One region of the Paenibacillus sp. MMO-58 genome, then DNA from elsewhere that is predicted to be linked to it. Evidence: riboswitches for the same ligand, from Rfam matches in the RefSeq annotation. Region 1 holds a riboswitch; the other holds the start of a gene.
What was found. A riboswitch is a leader RNA that binds a small molecule or an ion and turns the genes downstream of it on or off. The one in region 1 is predicted to bind cyclic di-AMP.
Positions count from the first base shown of each region.

Region 2: linked by a shared signal. The riboswitch ahead of WFJ73_RS22740 (C40 family peptidase) and the one ahead of WFJ73_RS16015 (TrkH family potassium uptake protein) in region 1 are both predicted to bind cyclic di-AMP.

Region 1 is NZ_JBBCVY010000005.1:532-10,425, reverse strand. Features, by position in the region: gene WFJ73_RS16055 (hypothetical protein) at 99-230, shown strand; gene WFJ73_RS16050 (DoxX family protein) at 307-705, opposite strand; gene WFJ73_RS16045 (winged helix-turn-helix transcriptional regulator) at 901-1,209, shown strand; gene sdhB (succinate dehydrogenase iron-sulfur subunit) at 1,380-2,138, opposite strand; gene sdhA (succinate dehydrogenase flavoprotein subunit) at 2,141-3,898, opposite strand; gene WFJ73_RS16030 (succinate dehydrogenase cytochrome b558 subunit) at 3,926-4,597, opposite strand; gene WFJ73_RS16025 (LysR family transcriptional regulator) at 4,929-5,807, shown strand; gene WFJ73_RS16020 (potassium channel family protein) at 6,183-6,845, opposite strand; gene WFJ73_RS16015 (TrkH family potassium uptake protein) at 6,863-8,203, opposite strand; cyclic di-AMP (ydaO/yuaA leader) riboswitch at 8,275-8,436, opposite strand; gene WFJ73_RS16010 (CPBP family intramembrane glutamic endopeptidase) at 8,687-9,894, shown strand, end outside.
Region 2 is NZ_JBBCVY010000008.1:155,875-165,768, reverse strand. Features, by position in the region: gene WFJ73_RS22765 (DUF2933 domain-containing protein) at 95-361, opposite strand; gene WFJ73_RS22760 (M56 family metallopeptidase) at 544-1,281, opposite strand; gene WFJ73_RS22755 (BlaI/MecI/CopY family transcriptional regulator) at 1,385-1,798, opposite strand; gene WFJ73_RS22750 (C40 family peptidase) at 1,912-2,427, opposite strand; gene WFJ73_RS22745 (C39 family peptidase) at 2,798-3,595, shown strand; gene WFJ73_RS22740 (C40 family peptidase) at 3,708-4,178, opposite strand; cyclic di-AMP (ydaO/yuaA leader) riboswitch at 4,182-4,319, opposite strand; gene WFJ73_RS22735 (F510_1955 family glycosylhydrolase) at 4,435-5,349, opposite strand; gene WFJ73_RS22730 (SHOCT domain-containing protein) at 5,371-5,604, opposite strand; gene WFJ73_RS22725 (murein hydrolase activator EnvC family protein) at 5,711-6,940, opposite strand; gene asnB (asparagine synthase (glutamine-hydrolyzing)) at 6,956-8,833, opposite strand; partial or broken gene WFJ73_RS33450 (PCYCGC motif-containing (lipo)protein) at 9,118-9,249, opposite strand; gene WFJ73_RS22715 (PspA/IM30 family protein) at 9,683-9,894, shown strand, end outside.

The DNA of each region.
Region 1 (9,894 bases):
GGGGGTCTTGTTTATTATAATAGCCTAATAATATGTTTGTACCGTAACAGGACTATTTCAATTGTGTAACAATTTCAGGTAGGAGATGACAAACGGATGTGGCTGGCAATCGCAGCCGGCAGCGCCTTGTCGCAGCAGGCTCCATACTCGTCTACAAGGAAAAGCTGAACCGTGCCCAATGGGCCGCTTTTATTTTGACGATCGCCGGGCTTACCATCATCCGGATTTGACCGTTATGTCTAACAACGCGAAAAGCACCCCGGAGTCTGCCCGCGCAGAAACCTGAGGTGCTTTTCCTTATTCGTCTTATTTCAGCAAAGCGTCGATCGAAAAATCTCCGGCGCCCGTGAAGGCTACGCCAAGAAGAACGGCAATTAGAACCAGGTTGTACTCGTAACCGTTTTGAGTAACCCAAAGGCCGTTAGCGCCATGCACCTTCGCAATCGCAACAATCATGGTAAGGATCAGCAATGCCGCTCCCACTTCCACCCAAAGCCCCGCTCCAAACAGTACGCCGCCCAATACCTCGAACAAACCCGCACCGGCTGCCATCAATACGCCAGGCTTCATTCCGATCGATTCCAGCCATCCGCCAGTGCCTTTCAGACCGTATCCGCCGAACCAGCCAAACAGCTTCTGCGCGCCGTGTCCAATCATTAATAAACCAATGATAACCCGTATAATCAATAATCCTGTATCTATCATAATAGTACCTCTCCCTTTATCTCTTCTCGTTTGTAGAGCGGCCGCTCTCTTTGATGCACTTATCATAATGTATGTTACTTACTTTAGTCAAGTAAATAAATAAAAAATAGCAAATACCCAAATTTGGCTATACTAACGAACTTACTTTTCCTTAGAACATATGCTACAATATAGGTAGAAAAAGGGGTGATCGCGTTGGATTATTCAACTATGTGCCCAAAGTATGAAGCTGCGGCCGACATTCTAGGTAAGAAATGGACAGGGCTTATCATCCGGGTTATGCTTGGCGGACCGAAACGGTTCAAGGAAATTAAAGAGCAGATCCCCGAGATGAGCGACAAAATGTTAACGGATCGGATGAAGGAACTAGAGAGTCAGAGCATCGTGAAACGAACTGTCTATCCTGAAATGCCTGTTCGAATCGAATATGAGTTAACGCCGAAGGGTCGCGAGCTCCAGCCCGTAATCGAATCGATTCAAAGCTGGGGCGAGCAATGGATGTAAAGCTGTACAACAAAAAAAGCTGTGCTGGACTAAGGATGTCTCTATCCTGTCCCGCGCAGCTTTTTTGCGTGAGTTGACTTTCACCGCTAACTCCATTACTATATTGATAATAGTTATCATTATCAAGTAAGAGCAAGAAAAAGCCCCCCGCTGTGCGGAGGGCGTCCATCTTAACCAAGCCATTTTTTGAACAATTGTTTGGTCGTATCACGGTTGATTGCAGCGATTGAAGTCGTAAGCGGAATGCCTTTCGGGCAAGAACGCACGCAGTTTTGCGAGTTGCCGCATCCTTCGATACCGCCGTCTTCCATCAGCGTCTCCAGACGTTCAGCCTTGTTCATTTCACCCGTAGGGTGAACGTTGAAGAGGCGGACCTGGGAGATCGCTTGCGGGCCGATAAAGCTGTTGCGATCGTTAACGTTCGGGCAAGCTTCCATACAAACGCCGCAAGTCATGCACTTGGACAGCTCGTATGCCCATTGGCGCTTCTCTTCAGCCAGACGAGGGCCAGGGCCCAGATCATACGTGCCGTCGATCGGAATCCATGCTTTAACCCGTTTCAGCGCGTTGAACATGCGCTCGCGGTTAATAACAAGGTCACGCACGACAGGGAATGTGCGCATCGGCTCGAGGCGAATCGGCTGCTCCAGCTTATCGATCAGCGCGCTGCAGGCCTGACGAGGCTTGCCGTTGATGACCATCGAGCAGGCACCGCACACTTCCTCAAGGCAGTTGGATTCCCAGCATACCGGAGCCGTGTTTGCACCATCCGATTTTTTCGGATTACGCTGAATTTCCATCAAGCCGCTGATAACGTTCATGTTGGCGCGGTAAGGAATCTCAAACTCTTCGGTATAAGGTGCGGAGTCCGGACCGTCTTGACGGGTAATAACGAATTTTACGGTTTTCGTTGCTGTCGTTTGAGCCATTGTTATTCTCCTTTCTTCTTGTTGGCTGTATAGTCGCGTTTACGCGGTTTGATGAGGGAAGTATCAACATCCTCATACGAGATTTGCGGACCTTCAGGCGTCCAGGTTGCTTTTGTTGTTTTGAGGAAGGCCTCGTCATTACGGTCCGGGAAGTCCGGCTTGTAATGCGCGCCGCGGCTTTCGTCACGGAGCAAAGCACCCAGAGTCATCGCTTCGGACAGCTCAAGCATGTTCCACAGCTGACGCGTGAACGCTACACTGGAGTTGTTCCATTTGAGCGAGTCGTTGATATTGATGTTTTGGTAACGTTGCTTCAGCTCTTTGATCTTATCGATCGTTTGCTGCAGCTTGTCATTGAAGCGTACAACCGTCATATTGGTTGTCATCCACTCGCCAAGCTCTTTGTGGATTACGTAAGCATTCTCGGTACCGTTCATGCCGAGGATCTTGTTGTACTTGTCTTCATGGCGTTTCTTCTCGCGGTCGAATACCGAAGAGGAAATGTCTTCAGACGATTTCTTAAGGCCTTTAATGTATTCAACGGCTTTAGGACCGGCAACCATACCGCCAAAGATAGCGGACAGGAGCGAGTTCGCGCCAAGACGGTTCGCGCCGTGGTATTGGTATTCGCATTCGCCTGCAGCGAACAGACCAGGGATGTTCGTCATTTGGTTATAGTCAACCCACATGCCGCCCATCGAATAGTGAACCGCAGGGAAGATTTTCATTGGAATTTTACGCGGATCGTCGCCCATGAACTTCTCGTAAATCTCGATGATGCCGCCAAGCTTAACGTCAAGCTCCTTCGGATCTTTGTGCGACAGGTCAAGGTAAACCATGTTCTCTCCGTTGATGCCAAGCTTCTCGTCAACGCAGACGCTGAAGATTTCGCGAGTAGCGATATCGCGCGGAACAAGGTTACCGTACGCAGGGTATTTCTCTTCAAGGAAGTACCAAGGCTTACCGTCTTTGTACGTCCAGATCCGGCCGCCTTCTCCGCGAGCCGATTCGGACATCAAGCGCAGCTTGTCGTCGCCTGGAATAGCTGTCGGATGGATTTGAATAAATTCGCCGTTTGCGTAATGAACGCCTTGCTGGTATGCAGCAGAAGCCGCAGTACCCGTATTGATAACGGAGTTCGTTGTTTTACCGAAGATGATACCAGGACCGCCGGATGCGAGAATAACGGCGTCGCCGACGAAAGTATGTACTTCCATCGTACGCAGGCTTTGTGCCGAAACACCGCGGCAGATGCCTTCGTCATCCAGTATGGCGCCAAGGAATTCCCAATGCTCGTATTTCGTTACGAGACCGGCTGCTTCCCAGCGGCGAACTTGCTCGTCCAGTGCGTACAGCAGCTGTTGGCCGGTAGTTGCGCCCGCGAATGCCGTACGGTGATATTGCGTGCCGCCGAAACGACGGAAGTCAAGCAGTCCTTCTGGCGTACGTGAGAACATAACGCCCATGCGGTCCATCAAGTGGATAATGCCAGGCGCAGCTTCGCACATTGCTTTTACCGGAGGCTGATTCGCGAGGAAGTCGCCGCCGTATACGGTATCGTCAAAATGCTCCCAAGGGGAGTCGCCTTCACCTTTTGTATTAACAGCGCCGTTAATGCCGCCTTGCGCGCAAACGGAATGGGAACGTTTCACCGGCACGAGGGAGAACAGATCCACATGCACGCCCGCTTCCGCCGCTTTAACGGTTGCCATAAGGCCCGCAAGACCGCCGCCAACGACGATAATTTTATTTTTAGCCATAACGTTTCGCTCCTTGTCTAAATACTACTAACCGATATTGGTCAATGCCAATGCGGCACTTGCCGTTTCCTTGAACTCGTCGCCCATAAACGCTACGAGGGACAGGATGAACAGCGCAGCTACAAGCACAAAGATTACCATGCAGATATTCGCCGAAACCCGTTGAGCTTTCGGAGATACCGTAATACCCCAGCTGATCAGGAACGCCCATAGGCCGTTGCTGAAGTGGAATACGGCAGCCAGAATACCGATGAGGTACAGAATGAACAAAGCAGGGCTAGTTGCAATATTATGCATGGTCGAGCCAAGCTCTTCATGCGTTACATTGCCAAGCGCTACCTGCACGCGAGTCTCGAATACGTGCCAGATAATAAAGATAAACGTGATTACCCCTGTAATACGCTGCAACGTAAATGCCCAGTTACGCTCATATTTGAAACGTCCCGAGTTGAGGTTCGACTGATAAGCCATATACAAACCGTAAACACCGTGGAACAAAATCGGCAGATAGATGCCGAAGATCTCGAGCAGCGTTACGACAGGCAGGCCGTTAATAAAGTTAACCGCTCTGGTGAAGCCTTCCGGCCCCCGCTCATACGCCTGAAAATTGGCCAGGGCGTGCACGATGATAAACATGCCCAGCGGAATCACCCCAAGCAAAGAGTGAAGCTTGCGCCAGTAGTACGAATTTCCTTTCATTAATACTTCTCCTTTCCAGACTGTGGTCGCTCCATGACATTTTTTACTGTTGACAAACCATTCTACATTGTACCCCCGGCTTTTAAGTCCGTCAACAAAAGTCGACACCATTTGCGAAAGTTTCATTTCCCGACTTTTATTGCAATGGGGTCCCCGCAAAGTACTAGGATTGAACATTGAAGCTTGCGCTTCACTTTTTGGGCGTTATTAAAATTGTGAACGTTCCGTGTATGCCACCCTTTTAATCCTACTCCTTTTGAGCTTATAATGGAATTGCATATTTATTATAATTTATTATAACCAATTCACATAAGCGATCGAGGAGACCAAAATGATTGAAGAATTTCATATGTTTGCTGCCATCGTGGAACATTCCAGCATGAATAAAGCAGCTAGCCTGCTTAATTTGTCTCAGCCGGCCTTGTCCCGCAAAATAGCAAAGCTTGAAGAAGAAATAGGCGCCAAGCTGTTCGAACGCGTAGGCAAGCGACTTGAGCTGACCCGCGTCGGTCAATTGACTTACGAGTATGCCGTGAACCTTCGCAAGCTGCACCGTCGTTACATGGATTCCGTTGCAGAGTACACCGCTGCGGGACGAACCTCCATTACGATAGGGGCAAGCTTAACGACGCTTCAAACCACATTGCCCGATTTCATCAAAACGCTAAACGCCAGTCATCCGGAATTCGATATCAAGGCCGTAACCGGCAAAACCCACGAGATTGTCACGCTTGTACGAGACAATAAAGCGGATATCGCCATCGTCGCTTCCATGATTGAAGATTCCCAGCTTCACTGCGTGCCGCTGTTTGACGATCATCTGCTGCTTGTTATCCCGACCAGCGTAACCGTTACGCATGAGGAGCCACTTTCAATAGAAGATTTAAACGGGCTGCCGATGATTTTGTTCTCCAAAGGCACATGGTACCGCAAGCTGACCGACGAAGTATTCGCCAAATACCATCTTCAGCCCGATGTCCGGATGGAGATCGATTCCTTCGAGGCGATTGTCCGTCTTCTTCATACCTGCCGCGCGGCAACCCTGCTCCCGCATTCCTATATGCGCAAGCAGTTGCTCGCCGACAACGAGCTTGTCGTTGTCCCAATCCGTGAGCTGGAAGAAACCAAGCGAACGACTTGTCTCATCCACAATGACCCTTCCGATTTACATCCGGCGGTTCGGCGGTGGATTGCGGAGTTGGGTCAGTAAAGAGGTTGCTCTTGTCTTTCGCTCTTGTTCTCTTGTTCTCTTGTGCTTTTCACTCTTTTCGCTCTTCTCGCTCCCGCAAGGGAGGACAGTGTTGGCGCTTTTTAGCGCTTCACTGTCCTTTTTCATTCCCTCGCAGGGGGAATGGATGGGTGCGGCGCGAGGTGGGAAAGGGGTATCTCTGGAGGAGCGCAGCGTTCGCCTTTGTCACTTCCTTTGCTACCCCTATGTAAACCCTATTCAGTGCAAAGGAATGACAACAGCGGCCGTAAGAGATACCCCGTCCCGCCGAGCCATCCCGCCCCATCCATTCCCCACCTCAGCCAGCGAGCCAACAAAAAGGACAATGAACGCTAACGGCGCCCACTGTCCTTATCATCACCTGATTATGGTTTCTTCAAACTGTTCAATCTGGTCGTTTGTTCCGATTACGACCATAACGTCCTTTTCCGTCACCACATCCGTCGCCGTAGGAGCAATAATAATACCGGAAGGCTTGTTAATGGCTACGATGCTGCATCCGAATCTGGCACGCAAATTCATATCTTGAAGCGACTTGCCGTTCAGGCATTTCGGCACCGAAAGCTCGGCAATGGTATACTCCTTCGACAGCTCGATATAATCAAGCAGATTCGGGGAGACAAGCTGATGGGCGACCCGGATGCCCATATCCCGTTCCGGATAAATAACGCGGTCGACGCCAATTTTCTCCAGCACGCGTCCATGCAGCTCGCTCATTGCTTTGGCTACAACCCGCTTCACGCCCAAATCCTTCAATAATATAGTCGTCAGTATGCTGGCCTGAATGTCATCGCCAATCGCCACGACTCCGCAGTCAAAATTACGAACGCCAAGTGATCGCAGCGTCTCTTCGTCCGTGCAATCCGCCGACACCGTATAGGTCAGCACATTGCTCATCTCCTGAACGGCTTCCTCATCCCGGTCGATTCCCAGCACCTCGTAGCCCAGCTTAATGAGTTCTCTTCCAAGACTGGAGCCGAACCTCCCCAAGCCTACGATCACAAATTGATTGTTCTTCATTCTTGCTCTCTATTCCCCTATCCAATCGTAATTTTGCCTTCCGGGTACCGGTACAGCTCTTTCTCTGTTTTTGGTCCAAGCGCGTAAGCAAGCGTCAGAGGACCAAGCCGGCCGGCGAACATCGTTAACGCAATGACTATTTTGCCGAAAAACGTCAGCTCGGGCGTAATGCCCGTCGTAAGGCCAACAGTGCCAAACGCCGACGTTGTTTCGAATAAAATTTTCAGGAACTGCTGGTCTTCCGTTGTGGACAGCAGCATCGTTACAAATATAACCAGCGTGAGCGACAGCATCGTAATCGTTAGCGCCTTGAAGATCCGGTCCTTTCCAAGCCTGTAATGGAAAAGAACGATATCTTCCCTCCCGCGGATCATCGCGATAACCGCCCCGACCATCGTGGTAAAGGTTGTTGTCTTGATTCCTCCGCCTGTAGAGCCCGGCGAAGCGCCTATAAACATCAGAATAACGGTGAAAAAGACGGTAGCCTGCCGAAGCTGGGTATAATCCAGCGTATTGGCCCCTGCTGTTCTTGGCGTAACGGACTGGAAGAAGGAAGCCAGAATCTTTTCGCCCCAATTGAGTGATCCCATCGTATTGCTGTTCGAAAACTCGAAAATAAAGATAACAAGGGCACCAACGGCAATCAGGATGCCGGTTGTCGAGAGGACAACCTTGCTGTGCAGCGAGAGCCGTTTGTTTTTCCGGTACTCCAGCAAATCCGCCATTACAATAAAGCCTAATCCGCCAAAAATAATGAGCAGCATCGACACGATATTAACGAGCGGGTCGCCTACATACATCGTTAAGCTGCGGAAATGGCCGAAGATATCAAAGCCTGCGTTGTTAAAGAAGGAGATAGAATGGAAAACACCGTACCAAACCGCTCGCCCCAACGGCATATCAAACGCAAACCGAACGGCGAACAGAATAGCGCCAACCAGCTCAATCGTTAAAGAGTAGAAAATAACCCTTCGAATTAACCGGACGATCCCTTCCATACTCGTCTGATTCATGGCTTCCTGCAAAATGAGCCGTTCCTTAAGCGAAATCCTCTTGCGCAGCACCAACGCAATCAGCGTGGCCATTGTCATAAAGCCTAATCCGCCAATTTGAATAAGCGAGAGGATGATAATTTTGCCAAAGGTAGAGAAGTATGTACCCGTATCGACAACAACAAGGCCGGTCACGCAGGTCGCAGAGGTTGCCGTAAACAACGCATCGATAAAGGGCAGGCGCGAGCCATCGCTTGAGGCGAAGGGCATCGACAGCAGCACGGCTCCAATCACGATAATCATGGCAAAACCAAAGACAAGAATCCTTGGCGGCGACCATTTCAGAATATTGAGATAGTTGGACATTCTTGTCTCCTTTTAATGGATCTTTCAACATTTGGGCATAAAAAAAAGCACGGGAACTCCCATGCTAGATGAGTCCTGTTCCACACAGCCTACGAGGTTAGCTGACGGATTCGGGCCTGGAAAGGCAGCCCTATTCAAGCGGAATGCTCGAAATTCACCCCATGCTGTCGGATTGCTCCGGACAGCGGTTTGGTTCCCCCGTTTTCAAAAACGAAACTCGGCTGATACGATTCGATTAATATGACGTTTACGATTATACGCCTAAACGACGGAAACGATCAAAATGAACTTAAGCGATAATTAAGCGGAATTCGCTCAAAAACGGGCAATGCTATAAAGCAAAGGGTTACTTACTGGCTGCAAGTCCTTATTTCATCGCTTTCCGTTGCCATACTCCACTTTCGCCTGCATTGGATAAATCAGGTTAATAGTGGTATTGTTACTGTAGCGAAGCATCGTCTGAATTCGAAATGGAGGTTTTGTATGATCCCTTCCATCGCTCCTCATGATTGGAAAAGATTCCTGTGGGCTGCTGTCGCAGGCGCAATTATTTTCATCTTTACCCAGTTCGGCCCTGCAGCCGGGGACCAGCTGTTCTCAAGCTCAACACCTGAAGTTATTGCAAAAAGCGAAGCCGAGTCAACCGCTAAGAAGTTCGTTCAGGAACATTTCGGCAAAACAGCCGTAGCCGCCCATACGATTTATCAGACCGACAGTCTGGCAAACGGTTATTTCTCCAAGGAAGAGCTGCTAGGAAAGTTCGAAGATAAATATGACGCCAAGTTCCCGACCGATACGTTCCAGGTCAATCTGGATCTGGAGGACGGGACAAAAGCTTATGTCTACGTACATATGACTAACGGCAGTATTACAGGCTGGCATTGGCTTGGCGGTCAATCTGCCGGCAATGCTCAATCGGTTCAAACGTCAGCGAAGGCTTTTGCCGAAACGAAAGGGTTCCGGTCGGAAGAATTGGACAGCATATACATCAATGACCAAGGAGACGCTGTGCTGCATCCTACCGGTTATACGCTTGGAGACGCTTCTCTTGAGCTGATTATAGGAGTAGGCCTTGTTGATGATAAAGCAGTGATCACCAGATACAAGCCAGCTTTCCAAGCACCGGCCGATTACGTCTCTTACGTGGAAGGCCAGAAAAAGACGGGCAGCGCGCTGTCTGTTGTCAGCCTGGCGTACATGTGCTTCATCTCCCTGGTTTTATCGCTTATTTACGCGATTTTGTACAGAGGGCACACGACCTTTAAACGCGGGATATTTATCAGCCTGGTGTTTATCGTATTCTACATTTATAACAATCTCAATGTTCTCGACGGTATCATGGCAACCTTTGGCGAGCAGAGCCGGTCGGATGCCGAGATGAAAGCTACCGTCATGATTACCGTCGTGCTGCTGATTCCGGTTGGTCTTGCCGTTTATTTCGCCTTAGTCGCCGGTGACGGGATGTGGCGCTCGCAAAAACGTCCCTTATGGCCGGGATTCCGCGAGCGAGGCTATGGCGAGCATGTCTGGCGCAGCGTTGGCCTTTCCTATCTCTTTGCAGCTATTATCCTTGGGGCGCAAGCGATCATTATGGTCGCCATGAAGTTCCTTGCAGGATCCTGGGCAACCAGCGATGCTACGCAGTCGCCTTACAATACGGATATGCTGTGGCTTATGCCGATGATGGCCTG
Region 2 (9,894 bases), on a different contig from region 1:
AGTAATCGTGTCAATTTGTCCGTTCTTCCTCGAACGACTAATTAACAGATATATCTGTTGCAGTCCGGCTTATATCGACCTCCGTCAATAGAAGTTAATTCATCACATGGGCGGAGTGGTTGTCGCCGTGACTTTCAGCGGTATTTGAAGCTTGTTTTAAGTTTTCGATTTCCTTCGTCAATTTATGGTTTTGTTCCATCAATTCAGCCATTTTTAATTGAAGCGACTGCACGTCCTGATCTGAAGAATTATGGCAATCCTTTTTCGCACTGCTGTGTTTATGACCGGAGAACATACCTTTCATGCAAAACAGCATCATCAAAGGACAGGCAAAAACTGCAAGAATACTTAACCATTGCATCTTATTTCCCTCCATTCATTTTGATAAACTGATTATATCGAAAAATTGTGATGAAACGATGAAGATTAAACTGTGCGCCACAAATTAAATTACTAGGATGAACGGTAGTTTTAATTCCTCTTCGCTCAGTTCGCCGTTGGCGTAACGACATAAACCTTGATTAATGTAAAAAAGCAAGCAGCTCATGAACAGCTGCTTGCTACTACTCCGCTTAATATTATAATAAAAATACTTGAAACAACTAAAGGCTTCACATCAAACAATGGGACTTGCACTTTATTTGGTAAAAGGAGTTGTTTGATGCGGTAATTAATTTCAACATCAGCTAAACTAACGTGAGTAACCATCATATTATTATCTTTACGCTCTGAACATTTCATTAGCACACATGCAAGTTCGTAAGGACCTTTCATTTTGCGAATCGCATATTGGTCGGCAAGTAGCTCCATCCAAACTTGAATGTGATGATAACCTTTCTTGAACATCGGAATAAAGGGTAAGCTATCCTTTATTAAGCGTACTAAAAATAATCGCAGTGGGTCATAATGCCGACAATGTGCATATTCATGCCAAATTACGGCTTGTAATTCACCTTCGGATAACCGGCTGATCAGGTTCGTTGAAATATAAATTTTCGAAAAAAAGATTCCTGCAGTCATGGCAATATCTCCATCGTGCTTCAACACAATGATCGGATATCGACCGGTCGTATAGTTCTTCTGGAGTTGAATGGTTGATTGATCGTCTTTCCAATCTAAAACCTTTTTTCTCCAGCGCGATTGGGATAGGATTTGTTGAAACAGACGGATGATAACCATGCCAAAGCTATAGGCAATCAATCCATAAAGACTTACAAATATAAGATCATGGAGATAAGATTCTTCTTGAATTGCCGAGATACAGTATTGCAGAAATCCCAAGACCGAGAAACCTCTAAACTCATGTATGAGGTAAGAGAGCATTTGAAACCAAATAAAGAAACTGCAGAGTATCATCAAGGAATAAATAATATGATGCTTATACCTATTCATTGGATTTATCACGTTTCCATTCCGAAACTCTCTCTTCAAGCAATTTCATTAACTTTGGATCTGCTTCCTGCAAGGCATTTACCATATGATTTACAACTAAATCGCCGAATTCATGGATAAGCCCTTCCGTAACGATGCGTGTTTGTTCTTGCAAGAATTCTTCCTTGCTTTGCAGGGCATAATAGCATGTCACTTTTCCACGGCCTCTTCCAGAGGTCGTTTTGCCTATATTTCCTTTTTCATGCAGGCGATTTAATACAGTCATTACTGCGGTATACGATAAGTCTGTTTCTAACAACTCCTGGACTCTTCTTGCAGTTACTTCTTGATACTCCCATACTATATCCATGATTAACGACTCAAGAGGGCCGAAAAATCGGTTCAGTCCATCCTCGTGCATTTTCATACGTTTTATATCCAGAACTAAAACCTCGCCTTCAAGCGGATTAATACTACATATTGTAGTCCTAATCCTTAGGCTCGTCAACTTCATTAGTCGGTATCGGTATATTATCCGAATTAATTAATTACTCGTCTTGCTACGATAAATCTCTTTTTGTACCAGCTGTTATTATAAATGTTTGTAATGATAACATCTCTCTCGGCGGTAATGTTATGAATCATTTTTCCATCGCCAATATAGATTCCGACATGACCGACATCCTTCTTATCGTTGCTGTCGAGCCAAAAGAAGATCAAGTCGCCTTTTTTAAAATCTCCCCATGCAACCTTCTGCCCTACTTTAGCTTGATCATCATCATCTTTATTAACAAGTTTTACACCTATATCTGCAAGTCTGTATGCAAGATACGTAAAGCCGGAACAGTCTGTTTTATAGGGTGCGCGGGTTTCTTGTCTTTGTCTCCAGTTCACATATTCGACCTTATTTTCCAGCGAGAGTGCGGTTTGGACAACCTTATTTCTTTTGGCTTCTACAGAAGATGAGGCTGCTTCAACTTGCTGAAGTAATGATGTTGCCGGCAAGCTCAAGGCCAGCATTAAGAGTGCGATCTTTGTCTTGATTCCGTTTTTCATGTTGTCTCTCCTCTTCGTTAGTTTCAAGGAAAGTATATTTTTATTAGTCAGAACAAGAAATAATCAAAAATTGGCATGTAAACGCCACCAATGAGTTGTTTGGTTGAAAAAAGCCTGATAAATTGCGGTTTTTTTTCTATTTTGGCAATACATCTTAGAAATATAAATATTTTTTCACTAGATGTATTTTGTACCTTGTGTTAAAATTATATATTTTTCTTCTTATATTTTTAAACGTTAGACTTTTGAAATAGTAAGCATATAAGCATCCCAAATTTCAAGTGAATTATTGTTTAAGAAACGCAGGACCTTATGGTATATTTTAAGAACAGAGAAGAATAATAATTAGCAGAAACGGAATGATTTCAGCGTGAAAAAGATATTATTATACTTCAATATTCTCATGATTATTCTCATCATCTTGGGTATTGTTCTAATCGTGGAACAAAATCAAAAGGAAAAAACAAGCACTTTGATGGCAACACCCACACCTGCTAGAGCAATTCCACCCAAAGAAACCGATCCAATTAATATGACTAAGGACTTGCCTCCCTCTCAGCGGAAGACATCCGTTCTATTGACCGCACCGTTAGTTAAACAATTACCCGAATTGTTAAACGGCTGTGAAATAACATCCTTAACAATGCTCTTGCAATATTACGGAATTAAGAAGGATAAAATGGATTTAGTCCCGGAGCTTATTCGGGATGATACACCGATTATTAAAAGTAAGAATGGTCAAATTTTAACCTGGGGAGATCCGAACATTGGATTTGTCGGCGATATTACCGGCAAGAAAATTGGTTACGGTATCTACCATGAACCATTATATCAACTGCTAAAAACTTACATCGATACAGCTGTCGATTTAAGCGGTACTTCCTTGAGTGAATTGGAACAGAAGCTTTCAGCCGGCTACCCGGTCGTAGTTTGGACCACAGTTAACTATAGTGCACCAGCGGAAAATGACTGGAAATCGTGGAGTTCTCCGACTGGAACGATTAAAGCTACTTTTAAAGAACATAGCGTTCTATTGGTTGGCTATGATAAAGATCACGTTTATCTAAACGACCCGCTTAGCGGCAAGAAACAAGTAAAAGTGAATAAACATATTTTTTTGTTAGGTTGGACAGCCATGGGCAAGCAGGCCATTTCTTATGGTAATTGAAAAGGGTTTGTTGGGCATAAGAGGATAATACTCACACGGCCTCTATTATCCTTTCCTTCGCCAATTAGTAAAAGAAACAAGCCCCGTAAACGGACTTGTTTCTTTCGGTTTTTTAATGGTTTTTCGTTGTCATTTCCCCATAAACTTCTTCTGTTACGACACGCCGAGCTGTCACATACCGTTTTTCATAATAGTCCTCGGAGAGGCTACTAACTCTTACCCCTTTGCTGCTGGATGAATGAGCGAATTGTTCATTACCGATATATATGCCGGCATGAGATATGCCCTTTCCATCTGTGTTAAAGAACACGAGATCGCCAGGTTTTAAATTCTCTTTTGCAACTTTTATTCCCTCTTGCGCCTGTGCCTTGGATGTCCGTGGAAGATCTACATCATATTTATTGAATATGTATAAGATGAATCCTGAACAGTCAAAGCCGTTTGTTGTTGTCCCCCCCCATTTATAAGGAGTTCCAACGACCTGATCAACGGCATGTTTGATATCCATTCCGTTTGCAAACGCACTTCCAGCAAAAGCAAAACACATAGTACCCAATACAAGTGAAGCAATAACTTTCTTCAAAACAGTTTCTCCCTTCGATGCCTACGAGGTTAGCTAAGGGTTCGGAAGAAGGTTTCCCTATAATCCTTAAGTGCAGATTAATTCACCCGAGAGTGGATCCCCCGTTTCCATTTTTTAAGAGGAATTCGGCAAATTTCGTTTTGTTTTTTATTTCGGTTTATTCATTTCTCTTTTTTCTATCCAATTCCTTCTTATTTTCTATTAGAATAATCTCATATTCGACAAAGAATGAATGAATATAATATATTTACTTGTTTTATATACCGATTCCTTTAACCGCTATTTTGATCCAGCTTATTCCTTTATCCCGACTTAAGAAAACGTTTCGTTCAGATGTGGAAAATGCTATTTCGTTTTCAATTTGCGGGTTTTGGGCGATGTAAGTAATGAAATCATTCGGGTTAAGGGCAGGTGTAATAAGCGATCTTATTTCTTCGTTTATTTGCCACAATAATTTCTTTCCTCCGATAAATAAATCGCCGTTTTTTCCGAATGCTACGGCAGTCACTTCTTCCTCAAGAGCTAGCTTCTTAAATTGATCGCCATAATTGCTCGACAAGAAAACACCGTTGCTTGTTCCGATGGCAACCGTTTGAGGGTCTGAAGGATGAGCGGCTATTGCTGTCATTTGCCCGTCCAATCCATTTAACTCGCTCTTTTTCCACGTTTTCGCGTTATCTAATGTTACGTATACGCCCGATGTACTTAACCTTGTATTAGCTTCCGGATTATAGACATAAATGGCGTGCGTTTTATACCCTGCTGCCATCCCATGAAAATCCATGACACCCTGTAAATCCAATGGGATAATCGTTTCTCCGTCATTAGTAACTTTAACAATTCCAAGAGGATTAACCAGATCTGACCCTAATGCAGGATGACCACTGCTATAGAATCCGTCGTCAACAAGATTAAATCCCATATAATCATGCTTGTCCCCTTCAAAGGGGTTCCAGCGATCATTTCTATAGGCCATAATTCCTTCATGTGCGGGAATTAATAGCTGTGTACCGTCGTTCGTGAAACCTAATCCATGAATATGAGTGATGTTTGCGTTTTCTTTTTTAGACGGCAGCACTACTAATTGGACAAATGCAGCACTCAAAATTCCTAAGAGTAGTCCTCCTGCCCACCAAGTTTTAGGCATGATAGCCGAACCTTTCTTTTTCATTAACTGTTCCTCTCTACCCGATTATTTGTCCAACCACTTCAATTTTTCAAAATATTCATCTTGATTGATTTCGCCATTAGCATAACGCTCGCCTAAGATCATCCGGGGATGGTCTTTTACTTTACCCATTTGCAATTTACGAATGATGAAATAAATAGTTAAGCCAAGTATTACAACAAGCACGATCCCTGCAATAGCCATCATGATACACATTTGCATCATAGAAGAGTTTCCTGTCATATAATCCATCATCATGACAAATCAGCTCCTCTCTTCGATATCATTGTCGATTTCTATTCCATGATACAATTCACATTTGATGATATTGTGTAGGAAATAAAATTCTTATGACAACGTATGCTTATAAATAATCCATTGGATTTTGAACTTCTTCATTGATTCTGACTTCAAAATGGAGATGATTGCCGGTTGAATTCCCTGTCGATCCTACTTCGGCAATTTTCTGTCCTCTGTTAACTTTTTCTTCTTCCTCCACTTTTATTCCGTTCATACGAATATGGGCATACAGCGTCCACATGCCGTTTCCATGATCAATGATAACCGTGTTTCCATATCCGCTTGTCCATCTTGCCAGCAAGACCGTACCTGATTGGGCAGCTAATATGTCCCTTCCTCCTGGCGCCCCAATATCAATCCCCTTATGAAAAGTGTCCTTCTCCCCCGTTATCGGATCTTCCCGGTCTCCAAACGGAGATGTAATGGGATAGGTTTTAGCGAATGGCCAACTAAGCTCAGTTTCCTTGGAAGGTGAACTATCGATGGTGGTTTGATGCTCCTCGTGCTCACTTTCTTTTAATGCTTGCTCTTCCAGCGTTTTTTTCTTCTCTTTGAGTGCAGCAGCTTCTCTGGCCATATCCAACAGTTTAATTTCTTGATCCTTTGATACCGTTAGCAGCGCCTTCTGTTCTTGCTCTAAAGAAGCAATTAATACTTGCTTTTCCTGCTCCTTAAGACGAAGCTCACTCATCATCTGATCCGTTTGTAAACGGAGCTCCTTGACCTCAAGCATTTGCTCCTCCATCTTTGTTTGCTTTAGGGAAATGTTTGTTGCATCTGCTTGGTTTTGTTCGATGATGGATTGGTCTTGGGCAATAATGATTTTCAGGCTCTCGATCCGGTCAATAAAATCCATAAAACTATTTGATTGCAATAGAACATTTATATAGGAGACCGCACCATTTTGATACATGAGCCGAACACGATTATCTTGGAGCTTTTTTCGCTCTGTTAGACGGTTCTTTATCTCTTTTAGCTGTACAGCGGTATTAATTATATTTTGCTGCAAAGAAACGATTTGTTTGTTATAACGCGTAAGCTGTTCACTTGTACGATCCAGATTTTTTAGAATCGTAGTGATTTCTTGCTCTGCTACAGTTTTATCATTAAGTACTTCTTCCCGGCTGTCTTGACTGTCTTGCGCTTTTTTCTCTGCATCCTTCATTTTCTCTTCAATATCTTGAATTTCCGTATCCAGCCCATCCACTTCGGCTATCGCCCGGCTTTGGCTTGGGTAGGCAAGCAAACCAGACATTAAGGAAAAGATCAGAAAAAATATTACTTGTTTCCTCAAGTAGAAACCTCCTGATCACTGCGCGGCATGTAAGTATTGACTCTTTGGAAGATCAATCACATACATTTTGTGCCAAAGCGCTAAATTGTAAAATAACCAAATAATCCGAGCGTAATCACCCTGACCATGTTTATGCTTCATAACGATTTCTTCAATGGTTCTCATGTTTACAATGTTATCGATTCCGCTTGCTTGAATTTGTTCCAGCATAACACGCGTCCGTTCCGTTTTAAGCCATTGTCGTAATGGTACGGGAAACCCAAGTTTGGGACGGTTAATAACTGAATCTGGAATGACGCCACTTAAAGCCCTTCTTAACACATGTTTGGTGGTGCCATTCGATATACGGTAAGCTGCCGGTATTTGACTGGCAATTTCGAATACTTCTTTATCTAGAAACGGTACTCTCAATTCCAGGGAATGAGCCATGGAGCATTTGTCGGCTTTTGCCAAAATATCACCAGGCAGCCATAGATTCATATCGATTAATTGCATTCGGGTCACATCATCTAAATGAGATGTTTGATTATATATTGGCTTCGTGATCGGATGCGTGGACAAGGAATAGTCTATATGTTCTGGAATTTTGTGCAGAAAGTATTCTTTCATGCTTTCGGTCAGTAAATTGGCATTACCAATAAATCGCTCTTCCAGTGATCGCGTTCCCCTTAACAAATAATTCTTTCCGTAGAAGTTAAAAGGTAAGGATCTTATTTGTTTATTCAAAGCTCTCTTTATTGAATCAGGCAGCCATGAAATATATCTTAGTGCAGCAGGCTCTTGATAAATCCGATAACCGCCAAACAATTCATCCGCTCCTTCACCGGAGAGGACCACCTTTACATGATCTTTGGCTAACTTTGCAACCTGATATAAGGCCACTGCGGAAGGATCCGCTACCGGTTCATCAAGATGCCAAATGACATTAGGAAGAGCATCGAAATATTTTTCTTCCGTAATGATATTATAAAAATGCTGTGTTCCAAGCTCTTGGGCTGTATTGGCAGCAATTAATGTCTCATTTTGCGGCCCGTCGAAGCCGACGGAGAAGGTCTTGGTTGGTTCAAGTTGACTCATATAAGTAGCAATTGCAGTGGAGTCGATTCCGCTGGATAAGAAGCAACCGAGAGGTACTTCACTGTGCATATGATATTTAATCGAGTCCAAAAGTTTATGACGAATTTCATTTTCGAAATACGTAATAGGCTTGTCCAAAGGATTGAACATCGGTTGCCAGTATCGTTTTATTTCAACCTTTCCATATTGTATGGTCAATTGATGAGCCGGAGGAAGCTTATGAATATGCTCGAACATCGTATCCGGCTGCGGCACGTACTGAAACGACAAGTAATCAAGAAAGCTTTGGTAATGGAGGCTGGCTTTTATGTCATCGGCGGCAAGTATGCTTTTAATTTCGGAGGCGAAGACAAACTTGTCCTTATCTTGATAATAATAAAATGGCTTAATACCAAAGTGGTCTCTTGCGGCAAATAATAACTGACGATTGCGGTCCCATAACGCGAAGCTAAACATCCCCCTCAGGTAGTTGAGGCACTTCTGTCCATATTCCTCATAAAGGTGAACAATGACTTCAGTGTCTGATTTCGTTTTAAAACGATGTCCCTTTGCTTCAAGAAGCCGACGAAGTTCGTTATAGTTATAAATCTCTCCATTAAAAATAATCCAAATCGATTCATTTTCATTGCTTAAAGGTTGGTTTCCTTCCTGAATATCTATGATTGATAATCTCCGAAAGCCCAATCCAATTTTGCCTTCTACCCAAAATCCGGATTGATTCGGTCCTCGGTGAATCATGACATCCGTCATTTCCTTCAATTGCTGTCTGTAAGGTGTTCTTTCGTCAAAGTACAATATACCGGCTATTCCGCACACTATTATCAACCTCATTTCTACATTTTCCCCATTTTAAAAAGGGATTTTATTTACTACGATACGTAGTTTATTAATAAAACACTACCTATTGTAGTATTTTGTTGTCGGTTTCGCAACAGTGAGCAGATTAAAAATCATTTAACTATTGTCTACATTAATTCTTCATAAGTGTCTGTTACGATTAAATAAAAGATTCGGGTATCTGCTTGTATACCTGGCGGTTCGATAAAGGGAATTATCATTCCACAATGGATATGGGTTCGGGTAAAGATTCGAATACCCTATCAAACATTTCGGAGATACTGGGGCATGTCAGTTCGGATTCTACAGCTGTTTATCTTAATGTGGATGTACGTTTTGATTGTAGTTTCCATACAGACACTACAACGTGTTCCGTGATCGTCCCATACTACAGCCTGCGGATCATACTTCCTGTATAGTAATTATTGTCAGCCATGAAATTACTGTAATATTAAATACGTACATGGAATATAGATTTTGAAGATGAGTATCTGCAGAAAGCCATAAGGATGTAGAGAAACAATATTAGATGGCACTTACGGATTATTTGCTTGTCGCGCAGGGGCTAAAAGTGTCCGACTTGGTTAAGCGTCAAAACATGAACTCCTTAAGCAGTTCCTTGGCAAACCGTCGTTGCAAACTGGATTCGTGGACATTTGGAAAGTAACCTTGTCAAACGCAAGAAGTGATATTATTAGCGCCAGCGATTGGGCACAATCGGTTGAAGACTTGGAATAACACTGTGCCAACTGTAATATAACACCGATTGAACGTGAATACGAAACCACAGTTGAAGAGCTTCTGAAACAAATTATAGGAGGCCATACGATGGGGCTCTTTAGCCGATTGAAAGATCTGTTCAAGGCGAAAATCCCGCAAGAAGATTATCCGGTGCGAGTACTAAGTGATTTTATTGAGTTTTACTCTGAAAAACTGCGCGAACTATCTGTATCCGTAAACAGATCGGAATCGGAATGGCTGCTTCTAAAAGGAAAAATGAATCTACATATAGTCAATTCGGCCATGTACCGAGATAAGGC